One region of the Dyella thiooxydans genome, then DNA from elsewhere that is predicted to be linked to it. Evidence: riboswitches for the same ligand, from Rfam matches in the RefSeq annotation. Region 1 holds a riboswitch; the other holds the start of a gene.
The links. Region 1 has a riboswitch for cobalamin ahead of ATSB10_RS15710 (ribonucleoside-diphosphate reductase subunit alpha). Riboswitches for the same ligand answer to the same signal wherever they lie in the genome.
Positions count from the first base shown of each region.

Region 2: linked by a shared signal. The riboswitch ahead of btuB (TonB-dependent vitamin B12 receptor) and the one ahead of ATSB10_RS15710 (ribonucleoside-diphosphate reductase subunit alpha) in region 1 are both predicted to bind cobalamin.

Region 1 covers NZ_CP014841.1:3,481,184-3,491,679, forward strand. The annotation lists gene ATSB10_RS19810 (M56 family metallopeptidase) at 1-968, opposite strand, end outside; gene ATSB10_RS15690 (BlaI/MecI/CopY family transcriptional regulator) at 970-1,356, opposite strand; gene ATSB10_RS15695 (TonB-dependent receptor) at 1,499-4,741, opposite strand; gene ATSB10_RS15700 (ribonucleotide-diphosphate reductase subunit beta) at 4,912-5,958, opposite strand; gene ATSB10_RS15705 (four helix bundle protein) at 5,971-6,333, shown strand; gene ATSB10_RS15710 (ribonucleoside-diphosphate reductase subunit alpha) at 6,388-8,838, opposite strand; cobalamin riboswitch at 9,086-9,299, opposite strand; gene ATSB10_RS15715 (DUF779 domain-containing protein) at 9,408-9,794, opposite strand; gene ATSB10_RS15720 (TonB-dependent receptor family protein) at 9,822-10,496, opposite strand, start outside.
Region 2 covers NZ_CP014841.1:3,050,571-3,061,066, forward strand. The annotation lists gene ATSB10_RS13835 (tetratricopeptide repeat-containing sulfotransferase family protein) at 1-104, opposite strand, end outside; gene ATSB10_RS13840 (TonB-dependent receptor) at 323-3,379, opposite strand; cobalamin riboswitch at 3,681-3,914, shown strand; gene btuB (TonB-dependent vitamin B12 receptor) at 4,048-5,904, shown strand; gene ATSB10_RS13850 (efflux RND transporter permease subunit) at 6,096-9,668, shown strand; gene ATSB10_RS13855 (M16 family metallopeptidase) at 9,760-10,496, shown strand, end outside.

The DNA.
Region 1 (10,496 bases):
AGCAGCCACCCGCGCAGGCGGGAGGAGGGATCGGTCTGTTGCAGCATGGTCAGTCGCCTCTTCAGGTTCTCGAACGTGGGGGATGCACCGGCCAGGCCGGCGTGCAGGGGATGGCCCACGCCCAGGCGCAGCAGCAGCCGGCCGTAGGCCTGCGGGGCCGAGCCGGATTGCTGCAGCACCTGCGCATCGCAGGCCGCTTCGCGGTGCAGGGCGTACTCGCGCATCGCCCAGCGCACCAGCGGATGGAAGAAGAACAGCCGCTGCGCCAGCGCCGGCACCCAGGCCAGCCACAGGTCGCCGCGCCGCAGGTGGGCCAGTTCGTGGTCCAGCGCCATCGCGGTCTCGTCGAGGGAGAGTGCGTGCTCGGCAGGCAGCAGGATCGCCGGCCGCCAGGGTCCGACCACCTGCGGCGAGACGACCTGTGCGCTGGCGCGCAAGGCGGGAGCGCGGCGCAGCCCGAGTTCGCGGGCCCGTCGGGTGCACAGGGCCTGCAGGGCGGCATCGTCGAGCGGCATCGAATCTCGGCGCAGCGACCATGCCTCGTGCTGCTGGCGCATGGCGCGGGCCAGCAACAGCAGCAGGCCCGCGAGCCAGCACGCGGCGAGTTCGGCATGCCAGTGGCCACGCCCCGCGTCATCCGGGGAGCCGACCAGCACCGGGCTGTCCGTCGCGGCAGACACCATCAGCGGCAGACCCTCGGTGTTGACCGCGGATCGCACCACCGAGACGTGTGCCGGGACTTCCGCCGGCGCAGCGGCCAGCCATCGCAGCGGCACCGGGTTGAACCACAGCAGCCCCACCAGCAACTGCAGGCCGACCAGCCACCACAGCTGGCAGCGCACGGCGGCCGGCAACCGCGGCCGCAGGCGGATCACCAGGGCGACCGCGCCGATCAGCACGCAGGCCTGCAGCGAGCTCCAGACCAGGCGCTCCAGCAGGGCGGTCGCGAGACTCTCGAGGGGGGCCATGTCAGCGCTCCTTGCGCTGCGACTGCAACTGGGCGACCAGCGATTCCAGCTCGGCCAGTTCGTCGTCGCTGACCTCGGCGCGTTCGGACAGGTAGGCCACGAACGGCGACACCGAGCCGCTCAGGGTCTTCTCCACGAAGCTGCCGACCGCGCTGCGCATCGCCTCGGCCGGACCGGTGGCTGTGTCGTAGCGGTACATGCCCTTGAGCTGCCGGCGCTTGAGGTAACCCTTGCCACGCAGGCGTTCCATCATCGTCAGCACGGTGGAGCGGGCCAGGCCGCGCGATTCGCCGAAGTCGGCCGCGACCTCGCCGACGGAGGCGGCCGGGTGCTCGGCCAGGTAGTGCAGCAGCGCCAGTTCCTGGTCGCCGATCGTGGGCTTGCCCATGGCAGGGCTCCGTGTGACTACAGATGTAGTCAAGCTACGCCATGACTACATGTGTAGTCAACAGGTCCGCAGGCACGGGGTCGGGAAAAGAAAACGGGCGCCGCGAGGGCGCCCGTTTCCTTGACGACGGTGGTGCGATGGATCAGAACGTGTACTTCAGCGTCAGCATGGCCGACCAGCGCGAGACCACGCGGCTCGGGTCATAGAAGCCGCCGTCGTACACCTGCAGCTGCTGCGGCTGGTAGTTGCCGTTCTTGTCGGTCGGCAGGTTGTAGACGTACTGGCCCTGAGCGTTGACGCCGCCGTAGTTGACCAGCGTGCGGGTCGGGTAGATGCCGGTGTTGCGCTGCTGGCCCCAGTTCTTGTTCATCAGGTTGAGGAAGTTGTAGACGTCCAGGCGGACCTCACCCTTGTTGCCCTTGAACAGGCCCGGGATCTCCTGCGAGAAGCTCATGTCCAGCGTGGTCACCCACGGCGTGTGCGCGCCGTTGCGCGACGCGATCTGGCCGCGGTGATCCTTCAGGTACTTGTCGCCGGCGAGGAAATCCTGGAACTGCTGGATCTGCTGCGCGGTGGCGTTGCCGTAGCTGACCTTCGGATCGTTCGCGGTCGGGATGTACGCCGGATCCCAGCCGGAGATGCTGTCGCCGTTGGCGTCGTTGCCGAACACCCAGGTGTACGGGTTGCCGGTGCGGCCGTTGTAGAACATCGACACCTGCGTGGCGTAGTCGCCGAAGAAGTTGTGCCTCCAGTTCAGCGCCAGCTTGATGCTCTTGGCGGTGTTGTAGTTCGAGGTGGCGGCGACGTCGCTGTTCGGGTTCAGGCGCGCGATGCGCGAGTAGCCGGAGTAGGCGATGGTGTCGGCGCCCGGATCGACGTCGGTGGCGTGGTTGAGCGTCACGCTCGCGGTGCCGGACAGGCCGTCGGTGAACGGCTTGGTGACTGCCAGGGTGAAGCTGTCGGACTTGCCCTTGTGGGTGTTGGTCAGCAGCGTCGAGGCCGAGCTGAAGGCCAGGTTGCGGTTGGCCAGCGCGTCCTTCGAGGTCGGCGCCTCGCCCGGGGTCTTCCAGAACTGCTCGCGGCCGTCAGGCAGCACGCCGGTCGGTGCACCGAAGTTCACCGCCTGGTACAGGATGCCGTCGCGCACCTGGATGTGCTGGTACTCGGCCGACGCCACCAGGCCCCACCACGGCAGCTCGCGGTCGAGCGCCAGGCTCGCCTTCCACACGGTCGGCAGCTTGAAGTTCTTGTCGATCGTGTCGATCGAACCGGCGCCACCGCCGGCCGGGATGTTCTGGTTGAACGGATCGGCGCTGAACGCGGCGGTAGACGGATCGAACGAGGTGTACGAGAGCAGCGTGACGCCGTTGTTCTGGTACGGGTTGGTCATCCACACCGTCGGCGGCGAGGTCTGGAACAGGCCCACGCCACCGCGCAGCTGGGTCTTGTAGTCGCTGTCGAACGAGTAGTTGAAGCTCAGGCGCGGCTCGACCACGCGGTTGTGCGAACCGATGGTGTAGTTGTTCGGGTAGCCGAACGCCTGCTCGAACGCGGGGTTGTACACCGGCGCGTTGCTGGAGTGCGGGATGTCCACGCGCACGCCGTACTGCACCGACAGCTGCTCGTTGACCTGCCAGGTGTCCTGCAGGAACGGGCTGTACTGGCTGTAGGTCCACTTGCCGGCGATGTCGTTGAGCGTGTAGCCCGGCGCCGGGTGGTACAGGGTATAGGAGTTGTAGTTGCCGGCGGCAAAGTTGGTCAGGCCCCAGAACGTGTACACGCCGAACTCGGCCTGGCCGAACAGGTTGTTGATCTTGTTGCGCTGGTAGTCGATGCCGCCCTTGATGGTGTGGTCGCCGACGTAGTACGTGCCGGCCAGGAACACGCTGAGCTTCTTGGTATCGATGTGGTTGTAGTGGCGATAGCGCTCCTCGCCCAGGTTCACCGACGGACCCTTGCCGTCCGGCGACAGGTTCACGTTGACCGACGGCTGCTGGTACGGCGCGGTGGTGTCCTGCACGTACTTCTGGAAGCCGACCTTGGCCTCGGTGGAGAAGCTGTCCGACCAGTCGTCGAACACGTGGGCGACGTAATTGTTGGTGGTGATCTTCTTGGTGTAGGTGTAGCTGGACAGGCCGACGCTGCTGGCGCCGTTGCCGCCGACGGCCGGCAGCAGCTCGCGCGTGTTCTGGTAGGTGAAGCTGGCGCGGTGGTTGTCGGTGATGTTCCAGTCGATCTTGCCCAGGTAGCGCTTGTCGTCGTAGGTCAGGCCGGTGGAGCCGCCGAAGTTGCCCGGGGTCAGGCCCAGCGCGGTGGCGGTGTCGATCACCTTCTGCAGGTCGCCCGGCGACACCTTGTTGCTGGTGGACGCGCCGTCACCCAGCGAGGCGTCCAGGCCGTTGGCCGAATCGGCGCCGATGCCGGTGGTCTTCTCGTGCTCGGCCGAGACGAAGAAGAACAGCTTGTCCTTGATGATCGGGCCGCCGAAGGTCGCGCCGTAGGTCGCGTCCTTGTCGTAGCCGTTGTACTTGTAGCCCGGGTTGCTCGACGGCAGCCAGCCGGCGTCGCCGACCAGGTGGTTGGCATTGCGGTACGAGTAGTACAGCGAGCCGTGGTACTGGTTGGTGCCGGACTTGGTCACCGCGTTGACGTCGGCACCGACGGTGTCCGAGCTGACGTCGTAGTTGGCGGTGGAGATGTTGTACTCGGCGATGGTCTCCGGCGAGATCGCCGCCTTCTGGTACGGCAGGCCGTTGGCGTTCAGGCCGAACGGGTCGCCCTGGGTCACACCGTCCACGGCGATGTTGTTGTAGCGGTTGTTCATGCCGTTGGCGGAGATCGAACCCACGCCCTGGTCCAGCACGGTGATGCGCGGGTCGAGGCGGGCGACGTCGTCCACCGAGCGGTTGCCCTGCGGGGTGGCGGCCAGCTGCTGCTGCGAGATGTTGGTCGACAGGCCCTTGTTCTCGCTGGAGAAGGTCTGCGCCAGCGCCGAGGCGCTCACCGTCACGGCGGACAGGTTGCTCGCCTGCGCGGCGCTCGGGCCCATGCTCAGGTTGATCGACGAGGTCTGGCCCAGCTGCAGGAACACGTTGTCCTGCTCGGCGGCGGTCGAGCCACCCTTGTTCACCGTGATGTCGAACGGACCACCCACGCGCAGGCCCTGCGCGGCGTAGCGGCCGTCGGCGTCGGTGGTGACCGTCTTGGTGGTGCCGGACGGACGGTGGACGATGGTCACCGTGGCGTTGGCGACCGGCTGGCCGGCGGTGTCGAGCACGCGGCCGGCGACGCCGGAGGTGGTCACGTTCTGCGCCGAGGCGGTGCCGGCGGCGAGCAGGGTGGCGATGGCGACGGGCAGCAGCCGGCCGCGAAGGGTGGATTTCATCGGAAAGACCTCGGGTAGTGGGAAAACCGATGCGCCTCAGGCCTTTATCGGAGCCCAAGACGCGCAAACGCCGGGTCCCGGGGAGGGACTCGGCGTCTGTAACCACACAATTTTAACGATCTTTGTTACGCCCGGATATCACCCAGGTGTCGAAACATGCTGCGATCCGTTCAGAAAGCCATGTCGAACGCCACCTCGCCCGACACGCCGACCTGGTAGGCCGAGACCCGCCGTTCGAAGAAGTTGGTCACTTCCTGCACGTCCTGCAGGTCCATGAAGTCGAACGGGTTGCCCGCCCCGTACTTCTTCGGCAGGTCGAGCTGGGCCAGGCGCTGGTCGGCGCAGTACTCCAGGTACTGGCGCATGTCCTTCACCGACAGGCCGGCCACACCGCCGGAGAGCACGTCCTCGGCGAACTGGGTCTCGCAGGCGATGGCTTCCTCGAGCATTTGCTCGATCTGCATGCGCATGGCATCGTCGAACAGCTCGGGCTCTTCGGCGCGCACCGTGCGCACCACGTCGAAGGCGAAGGCCATGTGGCAGCTCTCGTCGCGGAACACCCAGTTGGTGCCCGAGGCCAGCCCGTGCAGCAGGCCCCGCGAACGCAGGAAGTACACGTAGGCGAACGCGGCGAAGAAGAACAGGCCCTCGATGCAGGCGGCGAAGCAGATCAGGTTGAGCAGGAACTGCCGGCGCTGCTCGCGCGTGTCCAGGCGGTCGAGCTGCTGGATCGAGTCGATCCACTTGAAGCAGAACGCGCCCTTGGCACGGATCGACAGGATGTTCTCGATCGCCGCGAACGCCTTGCTCCGCTCGGCCGGATCGGGGATGTAGGTATCCAGCAGGGTCAGGTAGAACTGCACGTGCAACGCTTCCTCGTAGAGCTGGCGCGACAGGTACATGCGCGCTTCCGGTGCGTTGATGTGCCGGTACAGGTTCAGCACCAGGTTGTTCGACACGATGGTGTCGCCGGTGGCGAAGAACGCCACCAGCCGATGGATCAGGTGGCGGTCGGCCGCGCTCATCTTCGAACGCAGGTCGGTGGTATCGAGCGAGAAATCCACCTCGTCCACCGTCCAGGTGTTCTTGATCGCGTTCTTGTACATCTCGTAGAACGCCGGGTAGCGCATCGGGCGCAGGGTGAGTTCGAAGCCTGGGTCGAGGAGGCGAGGAGTGAGTGAAGAGGAGTGAGAAGTGAGAGAGGATGTGCCGGACATGGAGGTGTTCCTATGCATTATCGGGAGACGGTGGTCTGGACGAGAGCCGTGCAGGCGGCGAAAGAGGTCTATCGGCTCGTACGGTTCCTTCCTCGGGAAGAGACCTATGGCATGCGGGTGCAGATGACGCGTGCGGCAGTGTCGGTGCCAAGCAACATCGCCGAAGGCTGGACGAGGGAATCGAAAGCAGAAAAGCGCCAGTTCCTCTCCGTTGCGCAAGGCTCGCTTGCCGAGTTGGAAACCCAACTGACCTTGTGTGAGGAGATTGGCTGGCTATCCGCCGAACAGACCGCGTCGCTCCGCGATTGCATCGACGAAACCAGCCGCATGCTCACCACCTTTCGCCAGCGATTGCGCCAGAAAGCGAAGGAGTGAGCGCCGGCTCTTGACCTCTCTCACTCCTCACTCCTCTTCACTCACTCCCCGCTCCTACTGGCAAGCCTCGCAGTACTCGGGGTTTTCCAGCGAGCAGAACACCGCCGCGGTGGCCTGGTCCTGTTCTGCGGGAGGTTCGGCCACCGCTTTCCCCGCACTCACCGTCGCCTTGGCGATCTTCGTCGCCGGCCGCGAGCGCAGGTAGTAGGTGGTCTTGATGCCGGCCTTCCACGCGAACATGTACATCGAGCTCAGCTGGCCGATGTTGGGGTTTTCCATGAACAGGTTCAGCGACTGGCTCTGGTCGATATACGCGCCGCGCGCGGCGGCCAGTTCGATCAGCGCTTTCTGCGGCAGCTCCCACACGGTGCGGTAGATCGTGCGCAGCCGCTCGGGGATCGCCGCGATGCCCTGGATCGAGCCTTCGGCCAGCTTGATCTGGTCGCGCACCTCGGCGGTCCACAGGCCCAGCGTCTTCAGTTCGTCGACCAGGTAGCGGTTCACCACCAGGAAGTCGCCGGACAGGGTCTCGCGCTTGAACAGGTTGGACACCTGCGGCTCGATGCATTCGTAGCAGCCGGCGATCGAGGCGATGGTGGCGGTGGGGGCGATGGCGACCAGCAGCGAGTTGCGCAGGCCGTGCGCCTTGACGCTCTCGCGCAGTGCCTCCCAGCGCGGCAACTCGTGCGGCTGCGCGTTCGGCCAGTAGTCGAACTGCAGCTCGCCGTTGGCCGCGCGGCTCTCGGCGAAGCCCGGGTGCGCGCCGTGCTCCATCGCCAGCTCGTTCGACTGGCTCAGCGCGTGGAAGTAGATCTCCTCGGCGATGCGCGTGGACAACGCCAGCGCCTCGGCCGAGTCGAACGGCAAGCGCAGTTTGAAGAACACGTCCTGCAGGCCCATCACGCCCAGCCCGACCGGGCGCCACTTCATGTTGGCGCTGCGTGCGGTGGCGATCGGGTAGAAGTTGAGGTCGATCACGCGGTCGAGCTGGCGCACCGCGGTGCGCACGGTGGCGGCGAGCTGCTCGAAGTCGAACGCGCCATCGACCACGTGCCGCGCCAGGTTCACCGAACCCAGGTTGCACACGGCGGTCTCGCCCGCCGAGGTCACTTCCAGGATCTCGGTGCACAGGTTGGACAGGTGGATCACGTTGTCCGGTTTGGCCGTCTGGTTGCTGGTGGCGTTGCAGCGGTCCTTGAAGGTCACCCAGCCGTTGCCGGTCTGCGCCAGCGTGCGCAGCATGCGCGCATACAGCTCGCGCGCCTTCACCGTCTTCACCGCCAGGCCCTCGGCTTCGGCGCTGCGGTAGGCGGCTTCGAAGGTCGCGCCCCAGCTGTCGACGAAGTGCGGCACCACTTTCGGGTCGAACAGCGACCAGTCGCCATCGGTCTCGACCCGGCGCATGAACTCGTCGGGAATCCAGTTGGCCAGGTTGAGGTTGTGCGTGCGGCGCGCCTCGTCGCCGGTGTTGTCGCGCAGCTCGAGGAATTCCTCGATGTCGGCGTGCCAGGGCTCCAGGTACACGCAGGCGGCGCCCTTGCGCTTGCCGCCCTGGTTCACTGCGGCGACCGAGGCGTCCAGCGTCTTCAGCCACGGCACCAGCCCGTTGGAGTGGCCGTTGGTGCCCTTGATCAGCGAGCCGCGCGAACGCACCCGCGAGTAGGCCAGGCCGATGCCGCCGGCGAACTTCGAGAGCTTGGCGACGTCGGCGTACTTGTCGTAGATCGACTCCAGCGAATCGACCGGCGAGTCGAGCAGGAAGCACGAGGACAGCTGCTCGTGGGTGGTGCCGGCGTTGAACAGCGTGGGCGAGCTGGCGATGTACTCCAGCGCCGACAGCAGCCGGTACAACTCCAGCGTTTCCGCGATATCGTTGCCGCCCAGCGCGCAGGCGATGCGCATGAAGAAATACTGCGGCGTCTCGATCACGTAGCGCTTCGTGGGATGGCGCAGGAGATACCGGTCGTACACCGTGCGCAGGCCGAAGTACTCGAAGCGGCGCGAGGCCAGCGGGTCGGTCGCGTCGTTGAGCTTGCGCGCGTTGAGCGCCACGAAATCGCGCAGGCGCTCGTTGAGGATGCCGACCTCGGCACCGTGGGCGATCGACTGCGAGAAGCTCTGGATCTCCTGTCCTGCCACTTCCTTGTCGATGAAGGCGGACAGCAGGCGCGCGGCGAGCTGGCCGTATTCGGGTTCCTCCGCAGTGAGCGCGGCGGCGGTGCGGATCGAGAGCTGGTCGAGCTCCTGCGTGGTGGCACCGTCGTACAGGCCGCCGATGGTCTTCAGCGCCACCCGCAGCGGATCGACCCCGTGCAGGCCGTCGGCGCTGCGGGTCACCGCCTTGACGATCTTGTTGACGTCGACGATCTCCTGGCCGCCGTTGCGCTTGGTCACGCGCATCTGGCCGGGGTTGTGCGGCGGGGTGAGGGCGAAATCGTCCGAGGCGTCACGGACGAAGGGCGCGGGCACGGCGTGCTCGCGGATCGCGGGTTCCAGGGTTTCCATGAAAGATGCTCCCGAGGAGGAATCCGCCGCGCCGGCCCGGGAGGGGTTGGGACGACGCGACGGTTCCGAAAACTCAAACGCCTGCTCCCGCGCGCAGGGCCTGAGGCTGAGGTTTCCTTGGGATACAACGCGTCGACATGCGGGCACGGCGGCCCGCCTGCGACGCGTCTCCCCGCGGAAACGGTCACCTGCGCCGGGTCGCGAGAGCATCGGCGCACCGCGTCTCACCGGACGCGACCGCCGGCCCATGGGGCCCGACGTGCTGGCAGGTCTTCGGACTCGCGGACCCGGGCCCGAAGGCCCACCTAGTCCCCCTCGCTTCCCAGGTGCTGCGACCCAGTGCATGTGAGGAGTTTCGTTTCCGCTTACCGCTGCGGGGCAGTTCCGGATTCGCACCGGATTCCCTTTTAAGCCCGACCGACAGCCGCGTCTGGTCGGGCACCAACGAGCGCAACATAGTGGGCTGATCCGGGGCGGTCAACCCCAGATATTGTGGACAAACCTGTGGAAAAGCCGGGCGACTCCTGTCCCCGCGGGGACTTGCCGGGGATCGACGGAGGCAGCGCGGCTCAGAACCGCCCGGCGGCCTGCAGCGCCTCGACTTCCTCGTCGGTGAACAGCCGCGAGCGGGTCAGGAAGCGCACGCCCTCGCCGTTCTCCAGCGAGAACATGCCGCCACGGCCCTCGACCACGTCGATGATCAGCTGGGTGTGCTTCCAGTACTCGTACTGCGAGGGGCTCATGTAGAACGGTGCGCCGGCGATCTCGCCCAATCGCACGTCGCGGTCGCCGACGATGAAGTCGTCCTGCGGGTAGCACATCGGCGAGGAGCCGTCGCAGCAGCCGCCAGACTGGTGGAACAGCAACGGCCCGTGCCGCTCGCGCAGCCGCTCGATCAGCGCCTCGGCGGCGGGTGTGGCGAGGACCTTGGCGATGTCGGTGGCGTGGGCGGGCATGGGGGTTCCTCCTCTCGAAGCGCGGCCTCAGAAGGTCAGCCGCGCGCCCAGCATGTAGCTGCGATCGGGGCCGGGCTCGAAGTAGCGGCCGTTGCCGTCGTTGACGATCACCGAGCCGACGTAGCGGCGGTCGGCCAGGTTGCTTATGCGGGCGCTGAGGTCGAGCCGGGTCGTTTCGCCGAGCGCGAAGGTGTAGCCGGCATCGACGTCGACCAGGGCGTAGCCGGCAGCACGATCGGTGCCGAAGTCGTTCACCACGACCGAGCCGACGCCGGTGAGCGTGATGCCCTCGCGCCAACCGGTGCCGCTGCCGTGCTCCAGCCGCAGCGAGCCATAGTCCTGTGGCACGCCGGGGATGCGCGAGCCGGCGGCGACCGGCGTGGTCGGCACCGTGCACGGCGAACCGGTGCAGGCGAGGTAGCCGTCCTGGAAGCGTGCACGCAGATGGGTGTAGCCGGCGCTGAGGCGCCAGTCCGGCGCCAGCTCGCCGGTGGCGGACAGCTCCACGCCCTCGCGGCGGGTGTGCCCGGCGTTGCGGTAGGTGGCGCGGCCGTTGGTGTTGTTGGCCACCGCCAATTCGTTGCGGGTGTCGGCGCGGAACAGCGCGGCGTCGAATTCCACCCCCTTCGTCGCCTGCCACTTCGCGCCCAGCTCGACGTTGTTGCTGCGCGCGGGCTTGAGGTCGAAGGCGAGGCCGGCCTG
Region 2 (10,496 bases), 430 kb from region 1:
TGTTCACGCAACGCCTCATTCAACAAATGCTGGGCTGCCGCAGGCTCATTGCCACGGATGCGGGCAATAGCCTGTTCCAGCAGTTTGTGCAGTTGGGTTGTCATGCGCCGCAGGCCCCATCCGCTCGACCGAAACCAAGCGCGACTCGCCCGGGGGAATGGAGACGAGCCGCGGAACACCGAACGAAACACGGACGGCATTTATTCATTAAAACCATGGTCCTGCTTGCGGTCGTGATGATCAAAAGAAGAAGCCGCCCAAGAGGGCGGCTTCTGTTCAAACGGCCGCCGGGGGGAAACCCTGCAGCCAAGCCTTCTCCCTATCAGAAGGAGAAATCGTAGCGCACACCGAAACGGACGTAGCGAGGAGTCTGATAAGACAGTGTCCGACCGTAATTGGCATCGTCGTAGGAGTTTTGAGTTTCCACGATCGAAATCGTGCGCTGCTGCGTGAACACATTGAAGATGTCCGCAGTGAATGCCAACTTGTTGTCCGCCCAGTTGGGAGTGTACTGGGCGCTCAGGTTAAGCTGATACGTCCACGGCAGGCGCCCAAGCGATCCACGTGAGTGGAAGGTCTTGATCGGATCGCCGTTGGTATCGACCGAGAAGTCGCAGAAGAAGAACGACGAACCGTAGCCTTGACGATCGTAACCGTCTGGCGCATTGCCGATGCAGTTCTTGGCACGGCCGGACTGGACAAGCACATTGGCACCGAACAGCCATTCCGGGCTCATCTGCCAATAGCCATAAGCCTTCAGCTCATGCCTACGATCATTCGGCAGGTATCCGCGCGAACCAATCATCAGCTCGGGGAAGTCCCAGTCCTGGGTCACCGACGGGTCGGTCTGCCCGATATCGGACTTCAGCAGGCCTTCGGAGTCACCGTAGTTCTTCGACCAGACGTACTCGAGCTTGCCGTACCAGTTGTTCGAGAACTGATGCGCCAGGTAGACGTCAAGGGCGAGATACTTGCGCTCCAGCGCCGGGAAGCCGATGTGGTTTGAGTTGCCCGCAAAGTCCTCCTTGGTCAGCTTGAAGTCCTGGAACGTGCCGTTGCCCATGTCAACCGAGAAGGTGTTTGCCTGACCCGGATTGAACAGATAGCAGCCGGAGATCTTTGCGTTCGAGATATCCGTACCAGTGCGCGCCGCATAGGCCTCGAACGGGGCCGAATCGCAGAAGTCGTCGATGATGCTCTTCAGATTGCGATAAGTTGCCTTCGCACCGAAGGTCCAATCCGGACCAAGCGCCTTGTCGAAGCCGAGAATAAACTCGTCTTGGTAGTATGCCTTGAGCCCCTTGGCAGCGACCGTACGGGGATCCGGAGCAGTCACACCATCGGCGCCGTTGAGATAGCGAACCCCAGTCAGCGGCGACTCGCCCACCGGTGCTCCAGTAACCGGATCGACGCCCGTATAGGTGAAGTACTGCTGCGAGAACAGTGACGCCGAAGCGCCGCGGATAGCCACGTTCGAGGGGATTGCCAGGTGATAGCGACCGGCGTTGGCGAAGATCTTGAGGCTGGAGTCGCCGAACACATCCCAGGTCAGGCCTAGGCGCGGGGCGAGCTGGTGCCGCTGGCGGACATAGGATTCGCCGCTACCGTTGAAGTTGTTGAACTGCTCATTTCGCAGACCCAGGTACGCCATCCAGCGATCATTGATCTGCCAGGTGTCCTGAATGTACTGCGCCTCTTGCTTAACGCTGACGTTCGCGACAAATCCGATGACGCGATCGCGAACCACGTACTGCGGTGCCGTGCCCGGCGCAACGAAGCCCGGTTCGTTCTGGATGCCACCCGCCACCGCGGTGCTGTAGTCCAGGTAGCGGTGATAGATGCCGCCACTGTAGGTGGTGCCACTGAACGAAGACAAATCCTGGGTGTCCAGACCCGCGCGCAGGTCGTGATCGCCAAGATGGTATTCAACGTCCAGTCGCCAGCCCTTGGTGTTGTCCTCGGCGCCTGGAGCGAGAACCTGAGTGGTCGTCCAGCACGTCGCATAGTTGTCGGAGGATGCGACATTGCGCGCATCAATGACGAGCGGGCAGGGTGCGCCCGAAGCGCCCAGCGCGTTGTCCGCATGGCGTGACTTGGTCTTGCCGTAGAGGGCCGTAACCGTCAGGTTGTCCGTGATGTAGCCCGTATATTTCCCGACATACAGATTACCGCCAGGAGACGACCCCGCCGTACCCAGATTCTTGGTGGTCTCGCTGCCCTTGTAGGCTCCCGTCTCACCGGTCAGATAGTTGTAGTTGTAGAACTTCGCACTGGAGGTGTTGTTGTCCCCCATGCCGGTAAATTCCAGCGTGTTGCTATCGTTGATGTTCCAGTTGATCTTAGCCAGCCAACGGTTGGCCTTGCTGGTGGCAATCGTCCGCGTGGAAGTCGCACCGTTGTTCGCACCGAGGCCAGCAGAACCACTCTGTTTCGTGGTTTCAGCCGTCAAGTACATGAAGAGCTGGTCTTTGATCAGGGGACCGCTGATGTAGGCACCATACGTGGTATTGGTCGTACGGTTGTTGCTCCGATCCTGGTACAACTCGCCCGAATCTGCTGCGTACGGATTCTTGGATAGGTAGATGTCGCGCGGCGAGTCCTCCAACTTGCGGGGTGACCAATAGCTGAATACCCCGCCCTTCCACTCGTTGGTACCGCTCTTGGTCACGATGTTGACGACGCCGCCGGTCGACCGGCCGTACTCGGCACCATAACCGCCAGTCAGCACCTGCTGCTGGTCGATTGCATCGAACGGAAGTTCGGCGAAGCCCAGACCGGTCAATGCGTTGGTTACCGGAAAACCGTTGATGTAGTACTGGTTTTCTGCCGCGGAGGCGCCACCGAACGAGGCGATGTTGCCGTAGCGCGAATCCGCACCGACCGTACCCGGAGCGAGCAACGCAGCTGCCGTGACACCGCGGACCACCGGAACTTTCTGGAGCATCTCGGCGGTAAGCACAGTGCGCGCGTCGACCTGGGAAACGTCAATGGCTGGCAGTGCGGAGGCCACCACCGAGACACCTGCAAGGTTCTGGGCGTTCTGGGCAGAAGCGAAGGACGCATCGATGCCGCCACCGACCTGCAGGGTCACGTCCCGCGTCGCCACCGTCTGGCCATCTTGCACAAGGCTCACCTTGTACTGGCCGACGGGCAGCGCGGAGGCGCGATAGCGGCCACTCTGGTCAACCGTGATGTCTCGAGCGAAGCCGGTGGCCGTGTTCTCCAAGTGGACGACAGCGCCCGGTGTACCGGCAGTACCGAAAATGGTGCCAGTCGCGTTGGACTGGGCCAGCACACCTGCACTGAAAGTCATGCCGAGCGCTGCAGCGAGAGCCGTTCGGCGCCAGCGTCGCGCTGCAAAATGCTTGTTCGTACTCATCAATAGTTACTCCCCAAGACGCCCAGAGGGCATATGAAAAATGTTGCGAAACGCCGCGCGTTCTCCCTTCAGACACCTCCCTGATGTGCCCCCGCTGGCGGTCGCAGCGATCGAGCAAAAACTTACGCGACTTGCACACACTGCGACGGCGCGCGTTCTTACGTCAAGATAAAATTGCCGTTAATTCGCAAAAATCTCCGATTCGCTCTCACATGTCTCCTGAAGAGGACAATCGGGAATTCAATGCCATCACTGTTCTGATTTCAGAACAATCTGATTGAGCACTTCCGGACCAACAGCTATAGTCGGCGGCGTTTCGGGTGTCCCCACGGCGTGTCCAGGGGATGAAACGGGAAGCCGGTGCGTCGCGCATCCACGCGCAACCAGGCCGGCGCTGCCCCCGCAACGGTAGGCGGATGATCCGTCGGACGTCGACAAGACCACTGTGCCTCGGCATGGGAAGGTGACGTCCGGTACATGCCCTCGGGGCGTGTCATCCGCGAGCCCGGAGACCGGCCCGATTCGCTGTCCTGACGGCTCGCGGTGGGCGAGGCTGCGGTTCCGTGCGCGGCCTTCGCCCGTGTACGCGTCGCTGCCCCGTTCCCGCCTGCCGCCAGCTCGTTCCTCTTCGAGCCGCGCGCGGGCGCACGGCAAAGGGCCTTGACTCCATGAATCGCACATTCCTCGCGGCGGCGCTGATCGCCGCCCTTCCGGCCACCCCGGCCATCGCGGCATCGGCCGATGCCGGCCAGTCGCTCGACCCGGTGATCGTCACCGCCACGCGTACGGCCATCACCGTGGACGACGCGCTGTCCTCGGTGACCGTGATCACCCGCGACGACATCGAACGGCTGCAGCCGGTGTCGCTGGTGGACCTGCTGACCGGACTGCCGGGCGTGACCCTCACCCAGGCCGGCGGTATGGGTGAGCAGACCTCGCTGTTCCTGCGCGGGACCAATTCCTCGCACACCCTGCTGCTGGTCGACGGCGTGCGGGTGGGCACGGTGAGCGCCGGGTTGCCGGCGTTCGAGCAGATCCCGGTGGAACAGATCGAGCGGATCGAGATCGTGCGCGGCCCGCGCTCCAGCCTGTACGGCGCCGATGCGATCGGCGGCGTGATCCAGATCTTCACCCGCCATGGTCATGCCGGCGAAGGGCTGGTGCCGTCGCTGAGCGTCACCAGCGGCAGCCGGCATACCGTCGGCGGCCAGTTCGGCCTGTCCGGTGGAAGCCGGCACGCCTGGTACAACCTCAGCCTGGGTGGTGAGTACTCCCACGGCATCAATGCCTGCCGCGTGGGTGCGGGCACCGTGTTTGCCGGCTGCTTCGCCAACGAGCCGGACAGCGACGGCTACCGCAACTACAACGCACTGGCCAACGCTGGCTACCGCTGGGACGGCGGCACCGAGCTGGCGGCCACGTACTTGCGCAGCCGCAACTTCGTCTATTTCGACGGCGCGCCGTACGGCAACCAGGCGCTGAACCAGCAACAGGTCGCCGGTGCACGGCTGTCGTTCCGGCCGCTGTCGTTCTGGCAGGTCACGCTGGGCGCCGGGCAGAACCTGGACAAGGCCACCACCTACAACGACGGCAGCTACGTCCGCTATTCGGACTCGCGTCGCAACCAGGCCTCGTGGCAGAACGACCTGACCCTGGCCGACAACCAGCTGCTGACCCTGGGCACCGACTACCAGCTGGAGCACCTGTCCAGCGACACCGGCTACCTGGCCAGCCGGCGCCAGGACACCGGCGTGTTCGTGCAATACCAGGGCACCTTCGGCCGCAACGAGTTGCAGGCCTCGGCGCGGCACGACCACAACGGCCAGTTCGGCAACCACGACACCGGCGCGCTGGCCTGGGGCTACCGGCTCGACCACGGCCTGCGCATCTCGGCCAGCGTCGGCAGCGCGTTCCATGCGCCGACCTTCAACGACCTGTACTACCCGTACGGCAGCGGCAATCCGGACCTGAAGCCGGAAACCTCGCGCAGTGTCGAACTGGGCCTGGCGCAGCAGGGCGAAGGCTGGAACTGGGCGGTGAACGCGTACCAGACCCGGATCAAGCAGCTGATCACGCTGGACGCGAACTACTATCCCCGCAACCTCAGCCGGGCCCGCATCCGCGGCCTGGAAGGCCAGCTCGGCCTGACCCTGGCCGGCTGGCGCTGGCAGGGCTACCTGACCCTGCAGCAGCCGCGTAACGACGACGGCGGCCCCAACGACGGCCATTGGCTGCCGCGCCGTCCGGAGCACACCGCACGCATCGACGTCGACCGCCGCTTCGGCGAGTTCGGGGTCGGCGCCACCTTCAATGCCGCCGGCGCGCGCTACGACGACCTGGCCAACCTGCACCGCCTCGGCGGCTACGCCACCACCGACCTGCGCGCCAGCGTGGCATTCGCGTCGCACTGGGAACTGGAAGGGCGGCTGGCCAATGCCTTCGACCGGCGCTACGAGACGATCTACTACTTCAACCAGCCCGGCCGCAGCTGGTACCTGACCCTGCGCTACCGTCCCGGCAGCTGAACCGCGGCGGCACGGGGCGCCTCGGCCCCGTGCCTTCCGGCACGGTGGGGACTTCAGGCACATACACTATGGAGAGGGGGCGGGCATAAAGCGCCCATGCCTGTCACCCTGAACCCTGCGGCCCTCACCGTGCCCGTGGCGCCATGCTGGCGCGCCGGTCGGTCGCACTCTCCGCGGGCCACGGAAGCGCCATGAACATTTTTGCACCACTGATCCGCCGTCCTGTCGGCACCTCCCTGCTGGCCGCCGGCCTGGTGCTGGCGGGCATCTGCGCCTACCTGCTGCTGGGCGTGGCCGCATTGCCGTCGCTGGAGTTCCCCGGCGTGTACGTGGTGGCACAGCAGCCCGGGGCCAGCGCACAAACGATGGCCAACACCGTGCTGGCGCCGCTCGAGCGCCACCTTGGGCGCATCCCCGGCGTGGACGAGATGTACGGCAACGCCAGCGAGGGTTCGGCCTCGGTGATGGTGCGCTTCACCTTCGACCGCAGCGCCGACAAGGCGGCCCGCGACGTGCAGGCGGCGATCAACGCGGCCGCCCCGGACCTGCCGTCCGGCATGCCCTCGCCGCCGCAGTACTTCAAGTTCGACACCTCGCAGATCCCGATCCTGTTCATCACGCTGACCTCGACCGGCCTGCCGCAGGACAAGCTGTTCGACCTGGCCGACACCCTGCTCAACCCGGCGATCGCGCAGATCCCCGGCGTGGCCCAGGTGCAGGTGTTCGGCGGTACCCCGCACGCGGTGCGGGTGGAGCTGGACAATGCGGCACTGGCCGCCAAGGGGCTCACCCCGACCGATGTCGCCAATGCGCTGCGCGCGGCCAACGTGACTTCGCCGCAGGGCACGCTGAGCAACGGCGTGACCCAGATGACGGTAGTCGCCAACGACGCCCTGCACGATCCTGAAGAGTTCGCCCGCCTGCTGATCGCCAGCAAGAACGGCACCGCCGTGCGGCTGTCCGACGTGGCCAGGGTCTACGGCGGCCAGCAGGACAAGTACCAGGGCGCCTGGTTCAACGGCCGCGACACGGTCGGTCTGCAGATCACCAAGCGGCCCGAAGCCAACGCCGTGGCCACGGTGGAGGCGATCCGCGCCAAGCTGCCGCAGCTGGAGGCCTCGCTGCCGGCGAACATCACCGTGACGCCCGTGTTCGACCTGACCCAGACCACCAAATCCGCGCTGCACGAGGTGGAGACCGCGCTGCTGATCTCGATCGCGATGGTGGCGATGGTGATGCTGGTGTTCCTGCGCCGGCTGCGGCCGACCCTGATCGCCATGCTCAGCGTGCCGCTGTCGCTGGCCGGCGCGTTCGTCGCGATGTGGGCACTGGATTACACGCTCAACACGCTGTCGCTGGTCGCGCTGGTGCTGTGCATCGGCTTCGTGGTCGACGATGCGATCGTGGTGATCGAGAACATCGTGCGCCACATGGAAAAGGGCGACCCACCGCTGGAGGCGTCGCTCAAGGGCGTGCGCGAGATCGGCTTCACGGTGATCTCGATCACCTTGTCGCTGGTTGCGGTGTTCGCACCGCTGCTGTTCGGCAACAACATGCTGGTGGTGCTGCTGCGCGAGTTCTCGGTGACGCTGACCGCGGCGGTGGTGATCTCGGCGGTGGTCTCGCTCACCCTCACGCCGGCGCTGTGCGGCCGCGTGCTCAAGCACGAGAACGAGCACGAACGCTCGCCGGGTCGGCTCGAACAGGCCGTCGCCCGCTTCGACCGCGCCCTGCTGCGGGTGTACGAGCGCGCGCTGGACTGGGCGATGCATCACCGCCACCTGATGCGCTGGCAGCCGCTGCTGCTGATCTTCCTGACCTTCGCGCTCGGCTTCGCCGTCGTGAAGACCGCCGGCGGCACCTTCATGCCGGACGAGGACACCGGCCAGCTGCAGGTGTTCATCAGTGCCGACACCAATATCTCGCCGGCTCTGCTGACCCAGCGGGCGCGCGAGGTCAGCGAGATCATGCGCAAGGATCCGGCGGTGCTGGACCAGCTCACCATGCTCGGCGGCAACGGCTTCGGCGGCGCGGTGGGCAATTCGGCGCAGATGTTCGTCGACCTCAAGCCGCTCGGTGATGGCCCGGGGATGCGCAAGGAAGGCATCAAGACGGTGATCGAGCGCCTTTCCAAGCAGTACAACGCGCTGCCGAACGTGCAGGTGTCGCTCAGTGCCGCGCAGTTCCTCGGCGGCGGCGGCAGCGGTGGCAACGGCGGCCAGTACGAGTTCCAGCTGATCAGCGACAGCGGCGCCGACCTGCAGCCGTGGGCGCTGAAGATGGTGCGCTACATGCGCACGGTGAAGGACTTCCAGGACGTCAGCAGCGAATTCGACCAGACCGGCAAGCAGCAGCTGATCAAGATCGACCGCGAGGCGGCCGGTCGCCTGCATGTGGGCGTCGGCACGATCGACTCGGCGCTGTACAACGCGTTCGGCCAGAACCAGGTGTCGGTGATCTATTCGGACATCAACCAGTACCGGGTGATCCTCACCTCCGATTCGGCCGAGGACCTGAGCCCGCAGGCGCTGCTGAACATCCACGTGCGCAGCACGCTGGGCCAGATGATTCCGCTGTCGGCACTGGCGACGATCCAGCCCACGGTCAGCCCGATGCGCATCCGCCACCACAACCAGCTGCAGGCGGCGACGATCAGCTACAACCTGGCCAAGGGCGTGACCCAGGACCGCGGCATCGCGCTGGTCAACCAGGCGGCGTTCGCCGCGCACCTGCCGGACGGCATCCGGGTCGAGTTCACCGGCAACAACCAGCGCCTGCAGCAGGCACAGAACAACGGCATGATCCTGCTGCTCGCCTCGATCGTGGCGATGTACATCGTACTGGGCATCCTCTACGAGAGCCTCGGCCACCCGCTGACCATCCTCTCCACCCTGCCCGCTGCCGGCATGGGCGCCTTCCTGGCGATGCTGGTGACACAGACCCAGCTCTCGCTGATGGCGATCATCGCGATCCTGATGCTGATCGGCATCGTGAAAAAGAACGCGATCCTGATGGTGGACTTCGCCTTGGTCGGCGAGCGCGAGCACGGACTCAGCCCGCCGGAGGCGATCCGCGAGGCCGCGCTGGTGCGCTTCCGCCCGATCACCATGACCACCCTGGTCGCACTGGGTGCGGCGCTGCCGCTGGCGATCGGCTTCGGGATCGGCTCGGAGATGCGTCAGCCGCTGGGTATCGCCATCGTCGGCGGCCTGCTGGTGTCGCAGCTGCTGACCCTGCTCAGCACGCCGGCGATCTACCTGTTCGATTACGACCGGCTGGCCCGCCACGCGAAGGGCCTGATGCCGAACCGGCTGAAGTGGTGGGCGATCGGCTGCATCGTGCTCGGCGCGGTGCAGATGCTGGGTGGCGTGGCCGTGGCGCTGGTGCCGAAGCTGGGCGAGAAGTTCGCCGGCAAGGGCCCGGTGGTCGGTATCGCGATGGTGGTGCTGGGTGCCGTGTTGCTGACCTTCGCGATCCGCCTGCTCAAGCACAAACGGCGCGCACGCTTCGTCCTGTTCGGCGTGTTCGCCGTGCTGCTCGGCCTGCCTGCGCTCGCCCAGATCGGCGCGCTGGTCGCCGCCCCGCCCGGTGCGCCGGGCGGCAACCCGGCCGGCATCGTGCTGATGCTGGTGCTGCTCGGCGTGTTTGCCTGGGCGACCTTCAGCGCGCGCACCAGGGCCTACTTCGGCGAGCCGCCGCAGGGCCGGTTCGCACGCTGGCTGGGGCGGTTCCGACGATCGCCGCTTCCCCGTCCCTCGCACTGAACCAGGCTGGGCGCCTGGCCGGGAAGTCACGGCACCGTCCCAACCGCGACTTGATATCGTGGGTGGACCATCCAGGAAAGGAGATCCGCCCATGCACCCCCGACTACGGGCCGCCGTCCGGCTAGTGCCCCTCTTGCTGCTGGCCGCCGGCGCCACGCCAGCCCTGCGCGCGGCCGCACTCGCCGTGCCACCGATCCGGTACCAAGAGCACACCCTGGCCAACGGCCTGCAGGTGATCAGCGTGGAGGATCACGCCAGCCCCACTGTCACCGTGCAGGTCTGGTATCACGTCGGCTCGAAGGACGACCCGGCCGGGCGGTCCGGCTTCGCCCACCTGTTCGAACACCTGATGTTCAAGAGCACGGCGCACATGCACGCCGAGCAGATGGACCGGCTCACCGAGGACGTCGGCGGCGCCAACAACGCCTCCACCGGTGACGACATCACCAACTACTACGAGGTGATCCCGGCGAACTACCTGCGCACGCTGCTCTGGGCCGAGGCCGAGCGGCTGTCCAACCTCAACGTGGACGAGAAGAACTTCATCTCCGAGCGCGCGGTGGTGGAAGAGGAATACCGGCAGAGCGTGCTGGCCAATCCCTACGGCAAGCTGTTCAACTCGATCGATCCCCACTCGTACACGGTACATCCCTATCGGCGGCCGACCATCGGCAGCATCGAAGATCTCGAATCGGCCTCGCTGGCCGATGTGATCGCCTTCCACAAGACCTTCTACCGGCCCGACAACGCCACCCTTATCGTCGCCGGCGACTTCGACCCGAAGCAGCTCGATGCCTGGGTCGACGCCTACTTCGGCTGGATCCCGAA